DNA from 3 places in the Paenibacillus sp. DS2015 genome. Region 1 is predicted to be linked to each of the others. Evidence: riboswitches for the same ligand, from Rfam matches in the RefSeq annotation. Region 1 holds a riboswitch; each other region holds the start of a gene.

Region 1 (4,274 bases):
CGCCGCAGAAGATGTGAATTCATACAACACCTGCGAAATACCGTGGAACGATGGGTTGCTTATCGCTACTTTACCTACCTCCGTCATCAGCGCAATAGCTGTTGGAGCCAAGATAATCAACGGATGAGCCAAAATGGCAATAGCTATAAACTTCATCTCTCTAGCCTCAATTTTACGTCCTAGGAACTCAGGAGTACGTCCGACCATCAGTCCGGCAAGGAAAACAGCCAAGATGGCATACATCAGCATGTTCATAACACCCACGCCTTTTCCACCGAACACGCAGTTTAACATCATTAATGCAAGCGGTGTGACTCCACCAAGCGGCGTTAATGTATCATGCATATTGTTCACTGAACCTGTGGTAGCTGCCGTAGTTACCGTGGTAAAGAGTGTAGATTGCGCAACACCAAAACGTACCTCTTTGCCTTCCATACTCCCTTGTGAAGAATCAATTCCCAATTGGTTTAATACTGGGTTACCTTTTGACTCCGACACATAAGCCAAAGATAAGAAGAGTACAAACAATATCATCATCGCCGAAAAAATGACCCAACCTTGTTTTTTATTTTTGGCAAACAAACCGAACGTATAAGGTAAGGCAGCAGCCAATGACCACATCGATAATATCTCAATCACATTCGTGAGTGGATTAGGGTTTTCAAATGGATGGCTTGAGTTGACTCCAAAGAATCCACCACCATTTGTCCCTAAGTGTTTAATAGACTCTAATGAAGCAACGGGTCCGATGGCAATTTGCTGTACTTGCCCATCAAGCCCTGACACGGATAATGTGGGTTGCAAGGTTTGTGGAACCTGAAGCGCCACAAGCAGCAAAGTGACCACAAAAGCCAATGGCAAGAACACACGGATATGTGCCTTCACGAAATCCTCAAAAAAGTTACCGATGGTTTCTCCCTTGCTGGTGATAGCTCGTATAAACGCAATCGCCACGCATAATCCCGTCGCTGCAGATGTGAACATCATCATCATAATTACAGCCATCTGTGAGAAATAAGACAGAGCTGATTCTCCGCTGTAATGCTGCAAGTTCGTATTCGTCATGAAGCTGATGACCGTGTTGAAGGTCAAGGTCGGTTCCATGTTGTCCATATTATTCGGATTAAACGGTAGAAATTTCTGCAATCGAAGAATGAGATAACTGACAGTAACGAGCACGATATTAGTTAAAACAAAGCTAAATGCATACTTTTTCCAAGTCATTCCTTTCCGTTCCTTTAAACCAATCAGTCTAAATATTGGTTTCTCTACAAAAGAGAACCATTTATCTGTTTTATTGTTTTCCTTCTGAAATACATTGTAAAGGTAAGTACCTAACGGCTTGACGAGTAACACCAAGACCAGAATAACGATACAAATTTGTAAAATGCCCATGTTCGATTACTTCCTCCTTCGTTTGATTCTTAGAATTTTTCTGGGTTTATTAACGCATAGATCAAATAAAGAAATATAAACAGGGTAAATACAGCAACAACGATCATCTTCTATCGCCCTCCGATTCTCGGAACATTCTTCCGCACCAAGATAAGAATCCTGTAAACAAAGTATAGGCCCCTGCCAAAATCAACAGCATGTACAGATCCAGCATCTGATTACCTCCATACTTCAAATTGTTATTTATCTACTAACATAGAGACTAGAAACGATGCGTCTTGACTTCGCGTATGAATCACATAACTTGCTCCGAGTCCTTTGTAGATCGATCTTGGATTGCTTGAATGAGTAATAATATAAATGGGCTCTGAGGTCCATGTGCGACATATTCGTAAATACCGGCAGCTCAGATTCAAACTGCTTTCAAATAGAATGATTTTACCCACCGGGAAAGCAGGTATGACCCAAGTACGTTCATCCGTAGTACCCACCATGAGGGTTTTCTCTACTCCCATTTTCTTCAACCGTTCACGTTCTATTTTATTGTTCGTTATCGCAGCAAACGGGATCTTGTATCTTATTAATTGACGGATAAAAGCTTCTCCTATTACATTTGGAGCAGATACAATCATCACATCTTGTTGTACTTTCATCTGGTTCTCCTCCTATTGATTAGAAAGAGAAGACAACAAAAAGAAGCCATGGGGCTGAGAAGAACTCATCCCGTGACTTCCTAAGACAGGGTCTAATAGACCCTATCTTGTTCACGACATTCGTTGCCTCTCTCAATACGCTTACGAGGTTAGCTGTCGGATTCGGGCTTGAGAGTCGCCCTACTCGGTGAGCAGCTTGCTTGCCCCGAGATTCACCCCTTGAAGTGATGATCAAGTATTACAGGATCATCACTTCCGTTGGTTCCCCCGTTCCTTTTCCATTCAAGGACTCAGCGATAAAAAACACAGTAAAAAACCACAGAGGTCTAGGCCCTGTGGTCGTCATTCGATCACACGCTCCATCATCCTCTCTCTTAAAGAACAGCTCCATTCCTTAGTATAGAAAGGAAGAGAAGCTGCATTCCAACGCTTACGAGGTTAGCTGTCGGATTCGGGCGGTGAGAGTCGCCCTACCTATTACGAATTTCATGATATTCGTAATAGGATTCACCCCAGATGATACATAAGACGGCTCTCACACCGCCTCTGCATCATCAATATATTGGTTCCCCCATTTCCCTTACATCACAAGGAAATTCAGCGATTACTAATGGAAATTTTTTCTTTCTTGTATTCATGAGTTGAATCATACCCTTGGCGCATATTTCTGTAAAGATAGATAGAGATCCAAATTTGACAATGTAGGACTTTATGTGAAACTTTATCATCGTTTATCTTCGATATACTACATCCAACTCTATATTTCTCTTGATATTAAACATTCATTGAAAACACTAGCATAATGTAGCATTGGTGTAGATAATCAATGTTAATTCACTATGTATTCGCTTCCACATTCATTTTCAGTCGAAATCAGCTCAATCCCCCTCCAAGTCAGTGTTTACTTCGGATATCTTTCAGCGTATGATTTATATAAATTTTTGATTGACCATTATTTAAACAACCTGATTGAAGGTAAAAATCATTACGTTAAGGAGTACTTCTTAGGTAATTAAACAAACTCTTAGCGTATGTCGTTACATACAAAAGCATAAAAAAAGCTGTCGAGGGATTCTCGACAGCCCTACCGCCAATGATTCAGGCGGGTTTAACTAGTATCTTTACTTCAAGTAAGGGCCATCAGTACCGATCTTTCCTGGGGCAGGATTGCCTGGAAGATCAAGGACATACACACGTAAGTTCCCTTTGCCTGACATACTTGCGGTCAGGGTACCATTGTTTACGATTTTCACGTCACCCGTAATGACATCTTTATACGTTCCGTTCGGAATGCTGTTAAAAGTAGCCGATCCGCTGACGGTAATGAGCGCAAAACTATCCACGCCTTTCGTTGTATCTGTGTAACGACGCTTGTACGCCATGTTCCCTGTAATCCCCTCAGTTGAGTACTGTCCTTTCTGTAGTGCTGGAATTTGACGACGTATCTGATTCAAACGTTGCAAATGCTTAACGAGTGGTTTATTCAGTGTGTCTGCTACCGCACCTGATGCGGAAGTTACCTTACCGAAATCACTAGCAACCACACTGCCTGTGATATTATCACCGAAGTAAGCTCGACGGGTCGTGCTCAACGGGCAGGTTGGACCGCAATCGATCTGTTTACCCGCTTGGAACTCGACCTCCGAACCCATATACAGTGTCGGGATACCACGGAAGGTCCACATCAAGCTCATGTTTTCTGCCCATGCATCAGTACCGCCAGAATAGGCCGTGCTCGATTTATTTGGACCAAAGTCATGGCCATCCACATAAACGACGTTGTAGGTCGCATCATTATAGCTGTCATCCGAATCTTTACCATTCCAGAATGCGTTATTAGCATCACCGAAATTCATATGCATTCGCATATCGATCACGTTCATGCCTGATTGCTTACTATGATCAGGTGAATGATAGTTGTTTCCTTGCAAGAACGCATTCGTAGAAGTTGGTTGATTAGCGGTACCCATGTTATTCTCATAGTTGTACTGTTCTAGAGCCGCCGCTGTATCATCAGCACTGTATTCCTTACGTTCTTTCCAGGTAAAGAACTGCGCTGAATGGTTAACCGAGCCTCGATTCCATTTATCGTTTACGAAGGACCCTACTTCACCAAACATAAAGAAATTTTTCCCCAAATCACCGAACTTACTTACTGCATGCTCCTGTGCTGCCGGCAGGAAGTGGCGGTTCCAGGTTACACGAGGGACATGCACTGCGGTATCT
Region 2 (4,274 bases), on a different contig from region 1:
CTAGCAAGGCAAATTCAGAATAAAATCTACAGCGAGACAGGAATTTTTGCCAGAGCCGGAATTGGAGAAAATAAAGTAATCGCTAAGCTCTGCTGTGACATGATTGCGAAGAAGATGCCAGAGGGTATATTTCATTTACAGAAAAGTGAGCTACATAAATACATCTGGGATAAACCCGTTAGAGACATGTGGGGAATCGGGTCAAAGATGCAGCAACACCTTTGGAAGATGGGGATTAGAAGCATAGGGGATTTAGCGACAACGCCTCTAGATAAACTAAGATCGAAATGGGGAGTTAATGGGGAAGTGATATGGCGTGTTGCCAATGGGATCGACGACTCGCCTGTAACCGTAACAACGCATAATGTTCAAAAAGATATTGGGAACGGGATGACCCTTCCTAGAGATTATACGCAAGCATGGGAAATTGAAGCGGTTATTCTTGATATTTGTACAGAGGTCTCCAGGAGGTCAAGGAAAAAGGGATTGATGGGGAGTGTGGTTTCCATAAGTGTTTCTGGTGCTGACTTTGACCGACCTACAGGATTTCATAGACAAATGAAACTGGAAGATCCTACAAACATAACCCGTGAGGTATACGAAGTCGCAAAGAAACTTTTTCATACGCATTGGGATAGGCAGCCTGTTAGAAGAGTAGCCATTTCGTTATCCGAGCTATCCGGTGCTGATTCTTATCAGTTAACCTTGTTTGACGATAAGGAGCATCAAAGGGCTATTGATAAGGTTATGGATGATATAAAGGACCGATTTGGAGATATTTCCATTCTAAGAGCAAGTTCAATAACTTCGGCAGGGCAGGCAGTGGACAGAGCTGCTAAAATTGGGGGGCATTACAGATGAGCAAAAAACTTCATGGGAATGGATTGTGGGAATCGAGTCGGATGATGTTACCTCAACATAAAGAACGTATTATTGAACATCAGCAACAGTACAACAGACAAAGTCGTCCAATCATCCACGAAGATGAACTGGAGATCATGACCCGAAATATAAGTGATTCACTACATTACAAAGAGGTCATAAAAGTTAGATTATTTAGTGAATATGAGCCTCATGTAATCTGTGGGGTAGTAACAGAAATAAGCCCGTTCACAAAGAAAATTAGGATGGAGATCGAAGAAGGATTGGAATGGATTGATTTTGACGAAATTGTAAGTGTTCAGTTCATGTAGAGAGGAAGCTTGCATAATGGTGAGACAGAGTCAGACAGGGCCAGAACTGCTACTTGTCAAAAAATATCTTGAACTACCCATATTGCTTGATGTTCTAGAGTATGACAAGCAGCGAGTAATAAATAGCAGTATGAGCTTAAGAAAGTGGTTTAGTGAGTATTTAGACAGCGTCCAGAACCAAGTTAGTAAAGATCTGCATATCGTTAAAAATGAATTGATCAGTAAGGATATGAGGATAATCGCCCAATCGAGAACTGCAGATAGGCTTATAGCTCAATATAGATGTAGGGGATACCAACAACAAATTGAAATGTTATGGAGTAAAGTTAAGTATGATTCGGAGGTTATGTTGGTCGAGTACTTAACCGCCTCTACTCTTTAATAAATTGACATAACTGGTATTCTGTTCATAATCTCTTGTTGTATTAATGAGATGAATGATACCCCTGGCGATTGTTTCTGTAAAAAAAGACATGAATGCAAATCTGGGAATATAGAACATTATGGGTGACTTATTCAATATATATCTTCAATTTACTGTATCTAACTCCTTATTTCTCTCGTTCTCTAATATTTATTGATAACACAAGCATAACGTAGTATTTATGTACAAAATCAATGTGTATTCAATATGTATTCGCTTTCACTCGTGTTTTCATTCGAAATACGTAGAATAACCCTCTTATTAGAGTTTTACTTTTGAATTCCATAGAGCGTATGATTCATTTCAATAACTTAACATTTTCATTCCAACGCTGAATTCCCGAATAGGGAAATGGGGGAACCAACCGAGAGCCGCGAATACGGCCTCATGGGGTGAATCCTTATGCTTGCCACACAAGCACTTAGGTAGGGCACTCTCAAGCCCGAATCCGACAGCTAACCTCGTAAGCGTAGTTGAGAGAGAACTGCGACCGTAGCCTCTACAGTGCGTCTATTTACTGTGGAAGAAGCCCATGAGCCGAGTTTCTCTGCTCTTAGGGCTTCTTTGTATTTTATTTTTTGTAGATGAGGAGAATCCTGTCATGTTGCAATTAACCGGGTATTTCCCTTGGTTAGAAGAGAAGGAACGGTCTGAATTAAAAGTAAGTCATATGGAAATATTTCGATTTGATTCCGAACCAATAGAGAATTGTAATCCTTTGGGCAGCGCACTTTGCATATGTGGATTGTTAAAGGTATTCAGTTGCGGCGTGGCTGGGTATGCAGAGTACACCATACCAGACACGAGAACGAATATAGACCTCGTTCAATGGGCCTCTGTATTTATACGTTTAAAAGGTCTTTCTATCGCGGAGAGTATACGCTATGTGCAAGACAAAGATGAAGTATGGGGACCTGAAAGGAAGATATTAGTGGAATGCGCATTGACTGACCTGATTTCGAATCTAAACAATCCTATGCAGCAACTGGAACGGGTCAGTCATTCTCGGGAGCGTTCTTTGTTATTTGATCGTTCCCAAGCGTACTTCGCGTTTTAGTACTCTATTCTCGAATTGGGAAGTGTGGATGTTGCTCCTAAATATATGTTTAATTTAAGTGTTACTTCTGATTTGATATAGGACAGGGGCATGAAGAGGCGGCGATGATATCCTCGACACAGATATAAGGTCTCAACGCTAGAATTCGTACGTGATTCTTGGTAGATACGGATACCTCGAGCCCCCATATGAAGACGAAGGGTGGAGAGGTGACTCATTACTTGTTTTTGAATTCCTGACAACCCTCGAATATATAATGGCTGCATCTTGAGTGAGAGGGTCACCATAGATTGAATGTCACGCTCTAGAACATCTAGCATAATCATGTGTAATAAGTAATTCTTAACTAGTAGGGCATCCTCTTCTGATGGAGCGGGAGGGGTAGCTTTCATGACAGCACTTCCTCGTATGAATTTTGATAATAAGAACACATGTTCTTATTATGTTCATACTAAGGGAGAAGTATTCCCCGTGGCAAGCACCAATTTTTGCAAGAGAATGATAACCATCTGTTATACTAACTAGATAAGGTTGAATAAATCTGGTTAAGTTTAAATAATGGAGGAACATAATATAATGATTTTACATAAGGGAGAAATTTTATTTCATCAAGGTGATGGTGGGGAATATCTATACCATATCAAAAGTGGATTATTTAAGGTGACAAGGTTACATGAGAATGGAAATATGGTGCTGTTCAACATTCTATACGCCGGAGAAACGGTACCCCATCATTCCCTGATTACACCTAAAGAAGCCCACGGTACCGCTATAGCACTTATGCGTAGTGAAGTGGAAGCCATACCTGCTACCGAATGGTATCGTCAACTGCGGGAGGATCACAATAAACCAATGGAAGTCGCACTATTATTACAGGAGAAATTACGTTTCATGCAGCAACGTTTGGATCATCTAACCGTGGGGACTCCGGCGGAGCGTCTGGAGCTACTTAGTGAATGGTTACATGACTACTCTCATGGGGTAGATGTGACGGAACTGCTGACACAAGAGGAAATTGGGCAGTTGATTGGTGTGCGTAGAGAAACGGTGAATCGTTTGTTGCGATTAAAGTAATGAATGCAACAACCAATAAGGGTCTATTCTTCAGGTCGGGATAGACCTTTTTGGAATAGACCCTTTATTATTACATGTTACTCTAAAGTTAATACTATAATTCCTTATTCGTTACTCTATCAAGCTACCCGCTGGACCGAAGAATTCAAAATGGATTCTTTCCTCAGGCACGTTCCATTCCAACAGTATCTTATATATGGCGCTCATAAAAGGGGTAGGTCCGCAGAAGTAGAAGTCGGCGTTCGGGTCTGCTACCTCTTGAAGCCAGGCTAGATCAATGTAACCGGATTTATCATAGACATCCCCTTCCACTGGAGATTCATAACACACATAGGATTTCAGATGATGATGGCATTGAACCAGTTCATTAATTAATCCCTTCATCGCATGTAGTCTTCCATTGATGGCAGCATGAATATACGTTACTTCACGCTCAGGCTGTTCCGTAGCCAATGTCTCTAGCATACTCACCATTGGAGTTAGTCCAACCCCCCCACTGATAAGAACTACTGGGATATCTATACCT
Region 3 (4,274 bases), on a different contig from region 1:
ACACCCTTGTACTTGAGAATAACCATATTAACAACTATATGAAGGTAGATGACGACCACAAGATTGTATCACGCTTAAACATAAGCATCACCAAGCTAGTGGAAACATGGCTTGGAAGTCTGTCCTGGTGAGGTGAGAGCTGGTGAGGAACAATATCGCCAATGGCTGGAAAAGTGTTAAAGACCAATTTTACGTTGTAATCATTCTATTTTTATACCAGTTAATCTGTGGGTATTTTCTATACCGTTTGGTTCAATCGGCGGTAGTCCCTTTATTCCTACGCTATCCTGACCCACCACCGAATGAGTTGAGTAAGATTCTTTTCTATGTAGAAGGACAACTGAGTCTAACCAACAATGAAACTGTCCATTCCTATCTTTGGATCTTATTAGGTATGCTACTCTTACGAATGATACTTACACCACTTATTCATGCAGGAATCCTTTACGGTCTTCATAAAGAAAGAGTTGGAGAGCCTGGGCTTTTCTTTTTCAAAGGTATTCAACAACTTTGGAAGCCGATGGCGCTACTCTATTGGATAGAGATCGGACTTGTATTGATTCCAGCTTACTGGGTCATTCCTAAATTATATGATATTGGTCTTACTGGATTTCTATCTCCATCCATATGGATTCAAGCCGTGCCCTACATGCTCGCTTGGTATGTATACCGATATATTATCCATCAATTGATTCTCTATGTTCAGTTCGGAGTAACCGGTCGCGCCGGAATCCTGTCCTCCATTCGAATCTGTCTTCGATACACGCTATCTGTTATGGGTATATCTCTCATTCTAGGCCTCAGTTGCATATTACTGTTCAGCCTATTCACAGGTATGTCCCTCTGGTGGACCGGATTAATTGGTCTTATTATCCAACAGGCCTATCATTTCATTTCCTGTCTGTTTAAATTATGGGGAATCACTGCGCAATTTGATTTATGGTATAACAAGAAGTTCCGATGACTTCACAAAAAACTATTTTTAAGAATATATGAAAAAATAGTTATTAAATTTTTGTCATCACTCCAATCCCTTGATATAGGAAAAACCCCCCCTTTTTTCGTGAAATAAGGGGGGGTTTTTCTATCTTTTTTTGCTTTAACCGTTTGCTAAACCTTAGATCCTCTGTTAAAATGATCCCAGTTGGTTTTAGTAACAACTTTGTAATCTTTATGACACTATTATTGTAGACGACCGCCATTTCATTACTTTCAGGTGCACGATAAAGGCCAAATTCCTTGGCACCAGGAAGCGGGGGATCCATTAAATGGGTGAATTGATCTCGCATTAGAGGGATCATAGGGGACCTTCAACCGAATCCTTAAGCTAACCTCGCAGGCATTGGAAGGGGAAAATGTAATTGAAGAAGAAATTATCCGCTGCAGCATTGAGCGTGGCACTCGCATTAACTATTGGAACTGGAAGCGTATTTGCAGACTCGAAATTGAACACAGCCATTCAACCCACTATCGGAGTTAGTTATAAAACCGCGGGTACCACTACAAACGGATTTGACTGCTCTGGTTTTACCAGATATGTCTTTCAGAAATTAGGTGTAAATCTCCCTCGTCAGTCTGCATCGCAATATCAGATGGGTACCTCTGTATCGCGTAATCAGCTGAGATCTGGAGACCTTGTTTTCTTTAATACCTCCGGAAGAGGTGTGTCCCATGTTGGGATATTTGTTGGAAATGGTAAATTTGCACATGCCTCTTCATCACGTGGTGTCATGATTAGCCCTCTTAGTCAAAGCTATTATGCCAACCGCTACGTGGGTGCCAAACGTGTTATGAGTACAGCTAAGTATCAAGCCACTGCGTATAACTAACCTTTATAATTAGGCTCACAACTGAGACTTTTGCCGAAGTCTCAGTTGTGGGTTTTTTCTTTTATTACATACAATAACGTAATAAATTACAAAAAGGTTTCAATTTTTGTAACTAATCCATAAATTTTTTTAATAATATTCATAGAAACAATTGCCAAACTACTAATCCTTTGTTACAATAGTCCCAGTTAGATTTTAGTAACAACTTTGTAATAAGTATTGTAACAACTTATCATTGATGTATACGTTCTATCAATTATAGTGTTAACAAATCAGCCGAATTCCCGTAAACTCGGGAAGCGGGGGAACCAGTAGTGGGTGAATTGATCTTGCATCAAAGGGATCATAGGGGACCTTCAACCGAATCCTTAAGCTAACCTCGCAGGCACCAGGAGGAGTCATATTGTTGAATAAGAAATTAGTATCTTCAGTTATGGGTTTGGCATTATTATTTACTATTGGAACAGGAAGCGCTTTCGCAGATTCTAAATTGGATAAAGCGATTGCTCCAACAATTGGAACTAGTTATAAAGAAGCTGGAGTCAGCACAAACGGCTTCGATTGCTCCGGGTTTACAATGTATATTTTTGATAAATTAGGTATTAACTTACCTCATCAATCCGGTTCCCAATACAACATGGGTACTTCTGTAGCCCGTGATGATTTACGCGAAGGCGATCTAGTATTCTTTAATACGAATGGAAGAGGCGTTTCACACGTCGGAATTTATGTTGGAAATGGTAAATTTGCACACTCTTCTTCTTCTAGAGGGGTAATTATTAATTCACTTAGCGAGAGCTACTACGTTTCTAAATACGTTGGTGCTAAGAGAATTATGAGTACTGATACATACAATGCCGTTGCCATTGATTAAACCATTCATTTGACCCTACGCCCGAGAATTGAGATTTCTCTAAATCTCAATTCTCGGGTTTTTCTGTCTAGTTTTATGTGCATCATTTAGTGCTGATCCAAACATACTATAAAATTTAAGCTTAATCTTTATTACCCCGCTACCTAAGAATTAAACATCCACCACATCTTCAATTGTAAATATGTATATATCACAAGTATTTTCATGATGATAACCCTGCCTACCCATATAACAAAGGAGATTCTACTCATGAGCCATAAAGATTACCCATTTATTGTGCTTCCTATGGAAATTAGCCATGCCAAATCTATTTGCGAATGGAAGTTCGCTCCTCCTTACAATATATATGGATGGTTACCATGGGAACAAATGGAGCTACTTGGTATTGAGTTTGGAGACCCTCTCCTACGCGCAACTCAATATCTCTCAGTAATGAATGAATCCGGAGATCTTTGCGGATTCGCACAGTTATTTCCACTAGAAGGAGTGACCCGATTAGGAATCTGTATGCACCCTGATTTATGTGGTCAGGGAAAGGGTAAATCTTTTGTACTATCCATTGTTCACGCTGCATTGTTACGCGAGCCCCACGACGAGATTGATTTAGAGGTGCTCACTTGGAATAAACGTGCTATTCAAGCCTATATCAAAGCGAATTTTATTATTACGGATTGTTATGAACGACTTACTCCTGAAGGTATTAAAGACTTTTACTGCATGGTTTATCAACTAAATAATGACTAATTATATGACAAATAGCACTAATCCGTGAGTTGTTTGGTATAATCAAGAAGATAATTGTTTCTTTTTTGTCACAAACGCTATGCTCTAAGGATTTGTTCCGTTATAATAAATACATTAGTTTACATAGAAAGAAGGGACGAATAAGTATGCAAAAATGGATCATGAGCGGTTTGTTTTTCGCCGCGTGTGCTATAGCTCTGGTACTTATGTTCACACTACCAGGTAAAGAAGAAATAGCAGAAGAAGAGAAACCAGCCATGCCTGTGGTGACATTAGATGCGGGTGCAGCTGAAACATTGGTTAAAGCCAACTGTATTAGCTGTCATGGCGATCAACTGCAAGGTTCGGTAGGACCGAATTTACAGAACATCGGAGCTACACTATCCGCGGAACAGATTTACAATATCGTTTCTAAAGGTAGCGGAATAATGCCGGCTTTCAAAGATCAATTAAAAGATGAAGAAATTGCTAACGTTGCTCTTTGGTTATCCGAGAAGAAGTAATCGCTAACATTCATAGAAGAAACGGGCATCACTCCAATAGGAATGATGCCCGTTTCTTCTATATATAACTATCTTTTCCTCTGTTCTTCTTATTTCACTCTTTCATTACCACACATTTTCTCAAATGATTCATTATATTGTTGCGCAGTTTTGAAATCGAGAGCCGTTAGTTCGCCTTCACTCCAGGAGGTGAGACGTAACATAACCGTTGTATAATCAATATGAATTGAGGGATGATGATCAAACGCTTCGGAAATCGTCGCAACTTCGTCCACAAATGCAATGCCCTTCATAAAACTTGAGAAAACGTATTTGCGTGCAATC

What was found. Region 1 has a riboswitch for cyclic di-AMP ahead of J2T13_RS24680 (hypothetical protein). Riboswitches for the same ligand answer to the same signal wherever they lie in the genome.
Region 2: another riboswitch for cyclic di-AMP. It lies ahead of J2T13_RS14845 (hypothetical protein); the one in region 1 lies ahead of J2T13_RS24680 (hypothetical protein).
Region 3: another riboswitch for cyclic di-AMP. It lies ahead of J2T13_RS22725 (C40 family peptidase); the one in region 1 lies ahead of J2T13_RS24680 (hypothetical protein).

What each region holds. Positions count from the first base shown of each region.
Region 1 is NZ_JBNPWS010000046.1:8,316-12,589, reverse strand. Features, by position in the region: gene kdpA (potassium-transporting ATPase subunit KdpA) at 1-1,395, opposite strand, end outside; gene J2T13_RS24685 (potassium-transporting ATPase subunit F) at 1,425-1,502, opposite strand; gene J2T13_RS24680 (hypothetical protein) at 1,635-2,048, opposite strand; cyclic di-AMP (ydaO/yuaA leader) riboswitch at 2,171-2,354, opposite strand; cyclic di-AMP (ydaO/yuaA leader) riboswitch at 2,461-2,661, opposite strand; gene J2T13_RS24675 (carbohydrate binding domain-containing protein) at 3,170-4,274, opposite strand, start outside.
Region 2 is NZ_JBNPWS010000016.1:47,874-52,147, forward strand. Features, by position in the region: gene J2T13_RS14830 (DNA polymerase IV) at 1-861, shown strand, start outside; gene J2T13_RS14835 (YolD-like family protein) at 858-1,193, shown strand; gene J2T13_RS14840 (hypothetical protein) at 1,210-1,575, shown strand; cyclic di-AMP (ydaO/yuaA leader) riboswitch at 1,937-2,102, shown strand; gene J2T13_RS14845 (hypothetical protein) at 2,219-2,674, shown strand; gene J2T13_RS14850 (hypothetical protein) at 2,671-3,066, opposite strand; gene J2T13_RS14855 (Crp/Fnr family transcriptional regulator) at 3,251-3,748, shown strand; gene hmpA (NO-inducible flavohemoprotein) at 3,860-4,274, opposite strand, start outside.
Region 3 is NZ_JBNPWS010000037.1:15,775-20,048, reverse strand. Features, by position in the region: gene J2T13_RS22740 (M1 family metallopeptidase) at 1-131, shown strand, start outside; gene J2T13_RS22735 (hypothetical protein) at 143-964, shown strand; cyclic di-AMP (ydaO/yuaA leader) riboswitch at 1,219-1,357, shown strand; gene J2T13_RS22730 (C40 family peptidase) at 1,362-1,829, shown strand; cyclic di-AMP (ydaO/yuaA leader) riboswitch at 2,094-2,232, shown strand; gene J2T13_RS22725 (C40 family peptidase) at 2,236-2,703, shown strand; gene J2T13_RS22720 (GNAT family N-acetyltransferase) at 2,953-3,447, shown strand; gene J2T13_RS22715 (c-type cytochrome) at 3,594-3,950, shown strand; gene J2T13_RS22710 (4a-hydroxytetrahydrobiopterin dehydratase) at 4,040-4,274, opposite strand, start outside.